3 regions of the Pseudoalteromonas sp. SR43-3 genome follow, and region 1 is predicted to be linked to each of the others. Evidence: predicted binding sites of a transcription regulator. Region 1 holds the regulator's gene; each other region holds the start of a gene.
The links. The regulator LexA, encoded in region 1, represses DNA repair genes until DNA is damaged. The targets are predictions, from matches to a motif close to TACTGTATNNNNATACAGTA.
Positions count from the first base shown of each region.

Region 2: H5088_RS10350 (LexA family transcriptional regulator) is a predicted target of LexA. The motif match lies at 1,784-1,803, and genes of this name have one in related genera.
Region 3: dinB (DNA polymerase IV) is a predicted target of LexA. The motif match lies at 1,732-1,751, and genes of this name have one in related genera.

Region 1 covers NZ_JACJEC010000013.1:12,762-17,402, forward strand. Annotated here, with positions in the region: gene H5088_RS14145 (hypothetical protein) at 1-176, opposite strand, end outside; gene H5088_RS14150 (hypothetical protein) at 490-870, shown strand; gene H5088_RS14155 (PaaI family thioesterase) at 871-1,311, opposite strand; gene lexA (transcriptional repressor LexA) at 1,479-2,096, shown strand; gene coxB (cytochrome c oxidase subunit II) at 2,580-3,722, shown strand; gene ctaD (cytochrome c oxidase subunit I) at 3,722-4,641, shown strand, end outside.
Region 2 covers NZ_JACJEC010000006.1:216,686-221,326, reverse strand. Annotated here, with positions in the region: gene H5088_RS10360 (HNH endonuclease) at 1-31, opposite strand, end outside; gene H5088_RS10355 (Y-family DNA polymerase) at 112-1,371, opposite strand; gene H5088_RS10350 (LexA family transcriptional regulator) at 1,356-1,772, opposite strand; gene cadR (Cd(II)/Pb(II)-responsive transcriptional regulator) at 2,247-2,636, opposite strand; gene H5088_RS10340 (cation transporter) at 2,718-3,353, shown strand; gene H5088_RS10335 (DUF3703 domain-containing protein) at 3,350-3,709, shown strand; gene H5088_RS10330 (cation diffusion facilitator family transporter) at 3,702-4,586, shown strand.
Region 3 covers NZ_JACJEC010000003.1:392,467-397,107, reverse strand. Annotated here, with positions in the region: gene H5088_RS06335 (leucyl aminopeptidase family protein) at 1-537, opposite strand, end outside; gene dinB (DNA polymerase IV) at 667-1,719, opposite strand; gene H5088_RS06325 (thioesterase family protein) at 2,401-2,829, shown strand; gene H5088_RS06320 (aldo/keto reductase) at 2,848-3,900, shown strand; gene H5088_RS06315 (ABC transporter substrate-binding protein) at 4,018-4,641, shown strand, end outside.

The DNA of each region.
Region 1 (4,641 bases):
GCCTGCGTAAATGGGTTATTAAGAGTACGTGTAGCAAGATGCTCCCCATGAACTTTATCAAGAGGGAGTGCACTCATAATTAAACCACCTAGTAACCATGCTAAAATTTGTAGTGCTAATAAATAACCTAACCATTTATGTAACTTGCGAGCATGCTTAAATATTTTTTTATTCATGTTTTAGTCTTATTATTTTTAGAGGCTAGTTTATTACATTAATGGGATAAGTTACTGCGACATTTTGTCGCAGTTTAAACTATAGCTTACTGTAATCATTTAAAAATAAAAAAGATTACACTTAAATTCCTAACATGACTTATCTGTTTAATTGAGCTGGATGTTTGATATCCAGCTAGCTTTAAATGCTAAAAAATACTTAAAAGCTGCGAAATATCCATATAAAGTGGTTATTAGGGCATAGTTGATTTGGTATAACGGTAAAACTGCGTTAAAGTTTGCAATGAAATTATTAGAGGATAAATACGAAACGATGTCGGAAATTCAATTTTTAAATGTAGATCTTGAGCTTGAATCAAAGCAAGATATTAGTTTGCTAGTGGCGGACTTGAAAAAAGTCGCGACGATTTTACATTATGACAAAGACGAATACCGTCAACTAGCGCGTATTGAAGCTACAGGTGAGGTGAGCACACCTGATAAAGCCATAAACCATATATGTGAGCTTATTGAATCGTGTTCGCGTAACGCGCTAAAGCAATGGTTAAGCTGTTCACGTAGAACGTTTGATATTGGTTTTGAATCAGGGACTTCTCCTAAGTGCTTTAATCAAGCCTTAGATGCAGATACATTATTGCGTATATCTGCGATTGGTGCGGGTATGGAAATTACCATTTACCCAATCGAAAAGTAACTATCTTCGCTCTACGACTGCTGCGGTCATTTTTGATACGCAGCACAGCTCATTGCGGCTATTTGTAATTTTTATTTCCCATACTGAACTACGTTTGCCAATATGAAACGCTCTAGCCGTTGCTGTTAAAGTGCCGTTGCGAGATGCTTTTAAATGACTTGCGCTAATTTCCTGCCCTACACAGTAGAATTTAGTAAAATCGACAACAAAGTTAGCGGCATAGCTGGCAACTGTTTCGGCAAGTACAACGTTAGCACCGCCGTGAACCATGCCCATTGGGTTATGATGCTCAGGAATTGCCGGCATTGTGGCAACCAAATAATCATCGCCAATTTCTGTGACTTCTATCCCCATAGTTTTCATTAATGTTCCTTGGCCATTAATGCCTTGCTCTAACTGCTTGCACAGCTCTAAGGTGATGGGCTGGTACCAAATACTCATAATGTCTCCTTTGCATTTTTAATCATTTATAAACTTAGCTTTAGTTATATCCCTAAAATGTACACAAGTGAAATTACTTTAGCTATTTTAAGGCTTAATTTAAATTTGCGATTTTTATTTAACTGTATATACTCACAGTTAAATGTACTGTATGGAAAACCAGTTGTATGCGACCATTAACGAACCGCCAAGCTCAAATACTCGAACTAATTAAAGTTTTTATTAAAGACACTGGTATGCCTCCTACACGTGCTGAAATAGCGCAAACATTAGGTTTTAAAAGTGCCAATGCTGCTGAAGAACATTTAAAAGCACTTGCTAAAAAAGGCGCAATTAAAATGAAACCAGGTGCAAGCCGTGGTATTCAATTAATTGAAGAAGAAGAGCCAGAACAATTAGGTTTACCGCTTATAGGGCGTGTTGCTGCTGGTTCACCTATTTTGGCGCAAGAGCACGTTGAAAGTCACTGCAAAATCGATCCATTAATGTTTAAACCGGCTGCAGATTTTTTACTACGCGTTAACGGTATGAGCATGAAAGATATTGGTATTATGGATGGTGATTTACTTGCTGTACATCGTACTCAAACCGCTGAAAACGGACAAGTTGTTGTTGCTCGCCTAGACGAAGACGTAACTGTAAAACGTCTTGAGAAAGCGGGTCGTAAAGTATTACTTCATGCTGAAAACGACGATTTTGACTCTATTGAAGTAGATCTTGAGAATGAGTCTTTTAATATTGAAGGCTTAGCCGTTGGCGTTATAAGAAACGCTGATTGGATGTGACTTTAAAAATAGCTTTTAAACAAGCAGTTTTATAAATGCGTACTAACTAGTACGCATTTTTGTTTTAAAATTTGTACTAAAAATAGGGCGTAAACAGCCCACTGACTATTTAAGCTGTAAACTTTTTTGCACTTATATTTCCCCCCTCCGAATGCGTTAAACCCCTTTGTTTTGCTCATATTTTGAACTTTCTGTTGCCCAGTTGATTACCGATTTTTTATTAATTATTCAATATCACCTGATTGTTTTTTATACTAAAACTTGCTTGTTGTTCGTTTTTTAGCTAATTGTTAATGTGCTGAGCTAATAATAACTCACAGCTTTTTAGTTTTGAGAACACACAATATACACAAACTCGTTGTTGGCGCAGCAAAACCAATCAATATTAAATAAGATTGGCTAAAAAAATAAAAATAACGAATTGGCGTTTAAGCCGTATGCCTCTTCGCTTTGCATTCGCAATAGCATCAAAGGAGCCGTCACATGGGTAAACTGACCTCTACCTTGTGGCTTATATTATGTGTTTTTTCGCACCCAGTTTTGGCTAACAGCCAATACAATATGCGCAAAGGCGTAACCGATATAAGCAATAATGTATATCAGCTGCACATGACCATATTTATAATATGTTGTGTGATTGGGGTGATAGTGTTCGCAATTATGTTTTGGGCACTTATTCATCACCGTAAATCTAAAGGGGCTGTACCTGCCCAATTTCACGAAAGCACTAAAGTAGAAATACTTTGGACTGCAATTCCGTTTGTTATTTTAATTGCTATGGCAGTACCAGCCACTAAAACCCTAATTGCAATGGAAGATGCCAGCAAAGCTGATCTCACTATTAAAATTACGGGTTCGCAATGGAAATGGCATTATGAATATATGGGTGAAGATGTAGAGTTCTACTCTATTTTATCTACCCCGCAAGATGAAATCGCGAATCTTGCAGATAAAAATCCTAACTACTTACTTGAGGTTGATAAGCCTCTTGTACTGCCAATAAATCAAAAAGTACGATTTTTAATGACTTCTGACGATGTTATTCACTCTTGGTGGGTACCTGATTTTGCAGTTAAAAAAGATGCTAACCCCGGCTTTATAAACGAAACATGGACGAACATAAACGAAGAAGGTACTTACCGAGGCCAATGTGCTGAGTTGTGTGGTAAAGACCATGGCTTTATGCCCGTTGTGGTGGTCGCTAAATCTGAGGCTGATTTTAAAACATGGCTTGCAGATGCAAAGCAGGCTAAACAAAAAGCAGCATTAGCAGATGCCGCATTACTTGATAAAACCCTCCCAAAAGAAGAATTAATGACTTTAGGCGAACAAGTATATATGGCTAATTGTGCTGCATGTCATCAACCTACTGGCATGGGGTTACCGGGCGTATTTCCTGCACTTAAAGGCAGCCCGATAGTGCTTGGCGATATAAAAGATCACATTGATGTAGTTATCCATGGACGACCCGGTACGGCAATGCAAGCTTTTGCCAAGCAGTTATCTATAAAGCAATTAGCTGCGGTTATTACTTATAAACGTAATGCGTGGGGTAATGATACGGGTGATGTTATTCAACCGAGTCAAATACAGACAGCACTTGATGCCAAAGTGGAGGCGAACTAATGAGTAGCATAGTAGAACAACCTAACGCCAATGAAGCTCATCATGCTCATCACCCAGCTAAAGGTTTTAAACGCTGGCTTTACACAACTAATCATAAAGATATAGGTAGTTTATATTTAATTTTTTCGCTGACCATGTTCTTAATTGGTGGCGCAATGGCCATGGTGATCAGGGCTGAATTATTTCAACCAGGTTTACAGTTGGTCGACCCTCACTTTTTTAATCAAATGACCACAGTGCATGGTTTAATTATGGTGTTTGGTGCGGTTATGCCCGCCTTTACAGGCCTTGCTAACTGGATGATACCACTCATGATTGGCGCGCCAGATATGGCATTGCCAAGAATGAATAACTGGAGCTTTTGGATTTTACCGTTTGCGTTTTTAATCCTATTGGCATCGTTATTTATGCCTGGTGGGGGGCCTGCATTTGGTTGGACTTTTTATGCACCACTGTCCACAACATACAGTAATGATAATACTGCATTGTTTGTATTTGCCGTACATATTATGGGAATTAGCTCAATAATGGGCGCAATCAATGTGATTGTAACCATAGTGAACTTACGTGCCCCAGGCATGACATGGATGAAGTTGCCCTTATTTGTATGGACGTGGTTAATTACTGCCTTTTTATTAATAGCCGTAATGCCAGTGCTTGCAGGGGCTGTCACTATGGTACTTACCGATAAGTATTTTGCGACCAGCTTTTTTGATGCCGCAGGCGGTGGCGACCCGGTGATGTTCCAACACATTTTTTGGTTTTTTGGTCACCCCGAAGTATACATTATGATTCTTCCTGCCTTTGGCATTATATCTACAATAGTACCTACCTTTTCTCGTAAAAAACTTTTTGGCTATGCCTCAATGGTATACGCCACATCCTCCATAGCACTATTGAGCTTTATTGTATGGGCTCA
Region 2 (4,641 bases), on a different contig from region 1:
TCAAAGTTAGTATTAATATTAGCGCTTTCATTAAAATTCCTTATACCTGACGTTATTTAACCAATAACGTCACTGTCTAAAGCTATGGTTGATAAATATACAATAACCGATTTAATTGCATTTTATAATGGGGATGTCTGACCAACGTGTTGTGTAGTGAGGTGATAAGAAAGCACGCTTCATATTCCACGTTTGTGTAAGCTTTTCACTGCCGATTGATAAAGTGCCCACGCCATATCGTTTATTTATAGCATCTAAGCACTCCATCATCCTTGGTTTATCTTCACTGACAGAGAACATGTCAGCTTGTTGGAATATCTCACTCTCTAATTCTATTGCACCAATACCGCAGCGATAAAAGCGCGTATTTACTTTAAAAATATCATTTATGACGTCAGAGACGGCTTTAGCCATAACACTGGTATCCGATGTCGGTATGGGAAACTCATATAGAAGTGATTTTTTATAATAAAATTCTTCGTGAGGTGAGCTGGCAGCAAATATAACGATACGTTTTGCTAAAGAGTGCTGATCCCTCAGTTTGCGGCCAACAATGGCAGCATGCGTAACGAGAGCTGATTTTAGTGTTGTTATATCACAGACTCTTTCACCAAAGCTTCTTGTAGAGTATATCTCTTTTTTATTCTGCTTTACTTCATCCCAACTTAAACACGCGATACCGTTTAATTCGCTGACTGTTCGCTCAACGACAACACTGAACATTCTTCTCATGGCCTTAGGATTTTGGCAAGCGAGCTCCCAAGCTGTGTTAATCCCCATGAATTTAAGTTTCTTTCCTAAACGGGAGCCTATGCCCCATACATCAGTGACATCCATTCGCGTCAGTATTGCTTGGCGAGAATGCTCATCGTTAATAACTGCAACACCGTTATAGCCGGACAGCTTTTTAGCTGCATGGTTGGCGGCTTTAGCTAGCGTAGGTGTCGTACCAAACCCAACACCAACGGGTAGACCGGTTTCACGCCAAACAGCACGGCGTATTGTTTGTCCATAGTCGGCCCAATCATCAATGATTTTAGTGAAGCCAGTAAAACGAAGGAAAGACTCATCGATACTATAAACATAGTGGTCATCACAAAAGCGGTTTATAACCGTCATCATTCGATCGCTCAAATCAGCATACAGCTCATAGTTTGATGAGCGAACAACCACATTATGTTGTTCTAGGTAGTTTTTAACTTTGAAGTAAGGCTGAAATTTTGGAATGTTCAGCTTTCTGGCAATAGGGCATATGGCGCAAATACACCCATCGTTATTTGTTAGAACCACAACTGGTTTAAAGCGAATAGAGGGGTCAAAGACCTTTTCTGCACTCGCATAAAAAGCAACAGCATCTACGAGGGCAAACATCGACTCAGCTCGGCTTTATTCTTATGAAGACGAATGCTCGAAGTAACAACACCTTCTAATTTAAAGTCATCATTTTCAGAGATATAAACAGACTGATAGTTTTTAGAAGCAGAAATGAGTAAACGGTTTTTTTTATCTATTATTTTACACACAAAAGTCCCGTTATAACTCGCAACAATCACATCGCCAGTACTCACATTTTCAGCTCTATCTACAACGAGTAAGTCACCATCGAAAATCCCTACATCTTGCATTGATTCACCCGATGCTAAACCGATAAATGTCGCATTAGGGTGCTTTATTATGAGTTCATCGAGTGAAATTCCAAGCTCTGTATATTCTGCTGCAGGAGACTCAAATCCTGTAATACCGGCCTCTATAAAAATTGGAATAACAAACATACGCACCTCTACACTGTTTATTTGTACAGTATAATTCAGCTTGCAACGCTTACCAAGAAATTTAAATGTTAAATGAGAGCTTAACTAAGCTAATATCGTTCTTACTTCAGCAAAACAATGAGTTATCGAGATATCATCTTTAATGAGGTGTCACCGTTTCGTGAAAACTATTCTGTGGAATAATCTTAATTAAAGACTGGCCTAAAAGCCTATTTAGTTATTAATATAAAGGCGGTTTTTTGAGCAAACTATAAGAAAGCGGAAGAGGGGTAAACTCGTTTTTGCCCCAAAACGTGTTGAGGCGAATGCCTCAAAAGAGCGATCAACGGACATTCGACCTACCTCAGTCGAACGACTGCTTAGCCCAAAAATGCGGACATAGCTATTTATTCTTTATCTAATATCAATTAGCGAACCATGTACAATTATGAAACCTTAGGCAAACGTAAACTACAAGACTTGTAGATATAAGTATCACTCTTCAAGCAACTGCAATACCCCACATTCTTTAACTTTTCTATCATCTGTGCATGCCGAGGCTATCTCAGATAGGGTAGCCTTTAGCTCCTCAAGCTCTGCAATGCGATGCGTGACGTCAACCATATGTTGATGGATCAAATTGTTCACACTAGAACAACTTTTATCGGGATTATTTTTTGTATCCAACAGCTGTTTAATTTCTATTATGGTCAAATCTAATGAGCGACATTGTTTAATGAATCGCAGTGCTCTCAACGATGATGCGTCGTAAATTCTGTAGTTGCCTTCACTGCGATTGCAAGCCTCAAACAAATCCTGTTTTTCATAAAAACGGATCGTCTGAATAGAACACCCACTTTTTTTTGATAGCTCACCTATTTTCATAAACGTGCCTTTGTGTTGTTGACTCTATACTAGGTATAGACTTTACACTGTACCTATAGTTTTGGGAATAAGAGTTGAACAATGAGTGGTTGCGGCTGTGAAGTGGAAATCAAAGATGCCTCACAAAAACGGGTTCTGTATTGGCTGCTCGGCATCAATGCGACGATGTTTTTCGTTGAGATGACCGTGGGTATTTTGGCTGACTCTACTGCTTTAATAGCAGACTCTGTGGACATGCTAGCGGATGCCGTTGTATACGGCATAGGTATTTATGCTGTGGGCAAATCTATACTTCACAAAGCCAAAGCTGCGAAAATCAGTGGTTACTTTCAGCTATTGCTGGGCGTAATTATTCTTATTGATATTACCAGAAGGTTATTCTTGGGCAGTGAGCCTATCTCATCACTAATGATAGGAATGGGGTTCATTGCACTAATTGCAAACGTCGTTTGCTTGGTGATCATTCGTAATCATAAAAACGACGAAGTACATATGCGAGCCAGCTGGATTTTTTCGGCCAACGATGTCATCGCCAACATGGGTGTCATTATCGCCGGAGTTTTAGTGGTATGGCTTGATAGCAGAGTACCGGATTTGGTTATCGGCTGTATTGTGTCGATTGTCGTGCTGCGCGGAGCGTGGATGATCCTCAAAGATGCCAAGCAGGAAGTACTTAATAGCGAAGTACAGAAAGGTAAAGCGGGTGATCCACTATGACATACAACAAAGCGGTTAAGCCACATATCGATTCCAAATTAACAGATTACTCAGATGCAATGTCTAACAATAATGAGAGGCAGGCATTTGCAGCGCTGGAGGATGCGCATGTAATTGGTCAGCACTCTACTTATTATCATTGTTTAATTCATTGTAAAATGCTGCGACACGGTCTTCTAAACAAAGATTGGAGAGCCGTTTTTGGACAAGTAATAAGAATAGTTGGTGCTGCAACCAAAACAGCTATCGGCCTTGTACCTAAAGGGAATACAGGTGGCACTGACATCAGCCCCTTTAAGCGACTGCCAATCAGTGCTGAAAATCAAGCGATATTGGACAAAATCAACCATGCATAATCATAACCACAGTCACAGTGATAACAGCGCATCAAAACGTATTGGCTGGGCATTTTTCTTGAATGTCGTGTTCACTATCATTGAATTTATCGGCGGGTGGCTGACAAACAGCACGGCTATTATGGCCGACGCAGTGCATGATTTGGGCGATAGTTTATCCATTGGCACCGCTTGGGGCTTAAATAAACTCAGTGATAAACAAGCAACCAATACATTTTCCTATGGCTATAAACGCTTTTCACTTCTTGGTGCATTGATTAACGGGTTAGTGTTAACGACTGGCTCAATATGGATCTTATTCGAAGCTATCCCAAGGCTTTCTGCACCCGAAATGCCGCAAGTCGAAGGCATGATACTCCTGTCAATTTTTGGCATCGCCGTTAATGGATTTGCTGCGTATAAACTTAGCGAAGGGAATTCCTTAAACGAACGTATTTTAAACTGGCATTTGCTTGAAGATGTTTTGGGTTGGGTGGCAGTGCTGATCGTATCGATCGTGCTGATGTTTAAGCCATGGCCAATTTTAGATCCTATCTTATCCATTGGCTTCACGTTATTCATTTTATTCAATGTAGTTAGAAATCTAAAAGAAACCTTATTGTTATTCCTGCAAGCCACGCCCGATGCTAAGCAGATGGAGGAAGTGCGTAAAGTACTCATGTCATTTGATGATGTGGCGGATATACATCATTTTCATATCTGGTCTTTGGACGGTGAACATAGCGTCATGACGGCACATGTGGAGTTGAAACAAGATGTTTCGGTTTCTCAATTGAGAACACTTAAAGACGAACTTCGCCAAGGTCTTGATGAGTTTGATTTTGTGCACACTACCATTGAAATTGAATTTGCCAATGAAGATTGTCGTGATGAGTAATGTAATGATTGAAATACTTTGTTTAGGTTGGTCGATTGGTCTTAGTTCGATTACC
Region 3 (4,641 bases), on a different contig from region 1:
CTCAGGTTCAGTGCCACACAGGTCACGCGCTGCATATTGGCCTGCTGCAATTGCATTAACAGCTTTAATAGTTTGCTCGCTTGCGCCAACTAAACCAATCTGTGTAATTGGTTCAATGCTTTCACCGTGATATTCACGCGCTTCTAATGGCTGCCATAAGGCTTGGCAAGCGCCTAAATAAGCAACTTCTAAAGCATGCTGATAACGGCTATCGCCATTTAAATTTGGTAAAAATAATGCAGGGTTAATACTGCCCGACGCTTTTGCTTCGTTAATTGCTAATTTAGCAGCATCAAAATAACGACGCACGTCGTCGTAATCTCTATTTAACGGACCGGTTGGCGCAAGTACAACGCGCTTGTTTTCAATTACTAATAAAGTAACTTGCTTACCGATGCGAGAATCTACGTTTGCTTGAGCTAAAATAGCATCACGTAATGAGTTATTTGGTAACTGAGAAAAGTCATTACTAATAATAATAAGCGCATCATGAGATGTGCATTCAAGGCTTGCACTAACCGCTTGAGGGTATGCCATAAATAAGGTCCTGTTAGAAAACATAAGCCCCTATTATCGTCGATTTAAATATTGAAGACCAGCAAGGAGCGATGAGCTAATCACATAACCTATCAATAAATGGCAACTTGGAGTTACAGGCTTTACAGCTTAATCGAGAATACTAAGTTGGAAGTTTTGCTCTGGCTCGTTTTTAATGCCAACGCCTATGCCAAGTAATCTTACAGGCTGTTGTAGCCCACGCTGGTAGGCCTTAGTAAATAGTTGGATAAATATTTCTGTGTTGAGCTCGTGATATACCTGATCGGCTGAGGTCACTACAAAATTTGCGAACTTCACCTTAACACTCAGTTTATTAATACGGTTTTGTAACTGCTGTTTATTTAGCCTTAAAACTAATTCGTCTAACAATCTTGGCAGCTCATCTAAGCACTCTTGCAAACTTGTTTTGTTGTACTCGTAGGTATGTTCGACACTCAGCGATTTTCTTATACGATCCGTAGATACTTTACCAACATACTCACCTGCACATTTTTGATAAAGCGACACACCAAAATTACCCACATGTTGCTGCATCCAGTTAACGCCTTTATCACGTACATCCTTGCCGGTATATAAGCCTTTTAAATTTAGCTTTTCGAGCGTTACTTTGCCCACTCCTGGAATTTTCCCCAGCGGTAATTGCGCTAAAAAGTCATCAACCTCATCAGGCAAAACGACAAATTGACCATTCGGTTTGTTTTCGTCACTGGCTATTTTGGCAATAAATTTAATCGGTGCAATACCTGCTGATGCAGTGAGCCCTGTAGCATTGTAAATATCGGCTCTTATTTGCTGTGCAATAAGTGTGGCACTGCCTTTACAAGCGGTGCTGTCTGTTACATCTAGGTAGGCTTCGTCTAAAGAAAGGGGTTCAATTAAGTCTGTATAGCGGCTAAATACTTCACGTATTTGGTTTGAAGCTTCTTTGTATACAGCCATGCGCCCTGGGACAATAACTAAATCGGGGCATAATTGTTTAGCATGATAGTTCGACATAGCCGATCGTACGCCATACTCTCTAGCTATATAGTTAGCGGTTGAGAGCACGCCTCGTCGGCTATTGCCTCCAATAGCAAGCGGTACACATGCAAGTTTTGGATTATCTCGCATCTCTACTGCTGCATAAAAGCAATCCATGTCTATGTGAATAAACTTCTTCATCACCACAATAATAACTGGTTATTTATACAGTCATTATTATAGAATAAAATGTGATATGCAAGCCTAGGGCCTGTTTATCTTTCGAGGTTAAATTTGCAGCAGTATGTTTGGTATTTAGGCAAGGCAGAGCCTATGTAGTGTGGTTATTCCCCATAAATAGGCGATAACGTAGCACAAATGCCAAACATATGCTGCCCCAAGGGTTCTGCCTAGGGGCAATTTACTCTTTGTTGCTCGGTTTTTACTTAGCCCACTAGGTCACAAACCTCGCGCCGCGATTAAATAGCCCCTAGATTGAACAAATTTTAATCCTGAAAGGTCAACAGGCCCTAGTTAACGATTAAAAAAAGTGTTTATTGTCCTCCGATCTCTTATAACCTCGTAGCCAATACATAACCTCAAATAAAAATCCTGCCAACATTAAAATGATAGCGCCAGATTCATTCCCCATCGCGTAACAGGTAAAAGAGGCTATAAAAACCAAACAAGCTAAGGACCAATTAATTATATTCTGCATATTATTACCTTTGTGTGTTTTTGTGTGTGTCTGTGTAATTTAACTGTAGACCTAAAATTAAACAGGTACAATCATCTTATAAAAAAAACATGCCATTAATTACCTTGAGCTCGTAACACCATGTTGATAATCTAAGTACTTTGAAAATCAAGGGCCAATAAATAATGCAAACGTTTAAAGATCAGCACCCTATTCATACCGATATCACCGTAGCATGGGCTGATATGGATGCGCTACAGCACGTAAATAATGTAGTGTATTTACGTTACTTTGAAATAGCCCGAATCGACTTTTTAAATAAAATAAATCTGTTCGATACAATAAGCCCAAACGGTGTGGGCCCAGTAATAAGCGAAAATAACGTTCGCTATAAACGCCCAGTAACTTTTCCCGACACACTCACTGTAGGCGTTACAATTACAGATCTTAAAACAGATCGCTTTACCATGAACTACACCGTTTACAGCCATGCACAAAAAGCAATAACGACTACGGGTGCATCTAAAGTTGTAATGTTTGATTTTACTACAGGGCAAAAAGCCCCAATCTCCGAGCCTCTTTTATCGGCTTTAATCAGCCATGCTCAAAACTAATTTAGTTAAGGAATTTTTATGCAATACAACCCACTAGGTAGCAGTGGCGTAAACGTATCTCGAGTGTGCCTAGGGAGTATGACTTGGGGTAAACAAAATACTCAAAGCGACGCTGATGAACAAATAGCCTACGCGCTAGAGCAAGGCGTAAACTTTATTGATACAGCCGAAATGTATGCTGTACCTCCTTCGCCAGAGACCTATGGTAAAACCGAGGAAATTATTGGCAATTGGCTATCGCGTAATCAGCAAAAGCGCAGCGATGTGGTACTAGCTACAAAAATTGCAGGCAATGGATTATCGTGGGTACGTGATGGCGGCAATATTACTCGCCAAACAGTAATAGAAGCCGTGGATGATTCACTTAAGCGACTTCAAACAGACTACATTGATTTATATCAACTACATTGGCCAAACCGCTCTACCCCTCACTTTGGCAGACAATGGCCCGGCACTCTTAAATTTACCGACGTAAATACACAAGAGCAGCAAGCTAGTATGCTTGATATTCTAGAAGGCCTTAATGAATGTGTTAAAGCAGGTAAAATTAAACACTGCGGTTTATCTGACGATACACCATGGGGTATAAGCCAGTTTTTAAGTTTGGCCAAAGAGCATAACTTACCGCGTATGGTATCTATTCAAAATGAGTTTAGCTTAGCGCACGCTAAAGACTGGCCGTATTTAATAGAACAATGTGTACACGAAGATATTGCCTACTTACCGTGGTCGCCTTTAGCAGCCGGTTTATTAACGGGAAAATACCTAAACGGTGCTCGCCCTGAAGGTTCTCGTTGGACCTTCATGCAGCGCAACGGCATTTTTAGAGATACACCCAATGCAGAGCAAGCAACTAAGCAGTATGTTGAGCTGGCTCATGCAAACAATATTACTCCAGCACAACTAGCCTTAGCATGGTGTAACCAAGTAGATGGCGTAACTTCTTCAATTATTGGGGCAACATCTATAGCTCAACTAAAGGAAGATATAGACGCATTTAGCATAACGCTAAACGACGAAATTCTTAGTGAGATTAACACCATATTTAGAAACCATCCGATGCCTTATTAAGAATGTATGAGTTAAAAGCAGCCTTGAATGAGGTTGCTTTTAAACTAAAATATTTGACCCTACTACAATCAACACTATACTTTTATTAAGTTTTCTTAATTCAACGAACACTTATCAATGCTGAAAAACGGATACTATGCATTTTGCTTATTAATTGTATTCAACGCGCACGCCGTTGAGCAAAAAGTACAACCTCTAGAAGAGATTATTTGGCTGCAAAGTTACACGCCCCCTTTTCATATAGCTAAAAGTGAAAGCGCACCACAAGGCGGTATTTGCGACAACCTAACCGAGCAACTCATTAGAACCATAACTGATGTAAAACATACTCGCTTAATTGTTCCTCAGCAGCGTATAAATAAATATTTAAATGAAGGAAAAAATGTATGTTTTCCGTGTGTTATTTATAAAAAAAATAATAACCAACAACTTAACTACTCAAATCCAACAACGGTATATCCCCCATTTTCAATTATCACGACTAAAGAGCTAAAGCCGCAATTAGAAGAAAAGCACGGCTCGCCTATTCACCTTATTAATTTATTAACCGACCCGCAATATGTATACGGGCAAGCGGCTGCACGTAAATTTACAACTAAAATTAATACAATTATTGAAAATACAAAACGAGATAAAGAGTCTTCGTTAAGTTGGAGTAGCGAAAATGAAAGTCAGGCTGTTATAGCACGCTTGAGTCACGGCTTTTTAGACTACTCAATTGATTACCCGTTTATGGCTGAT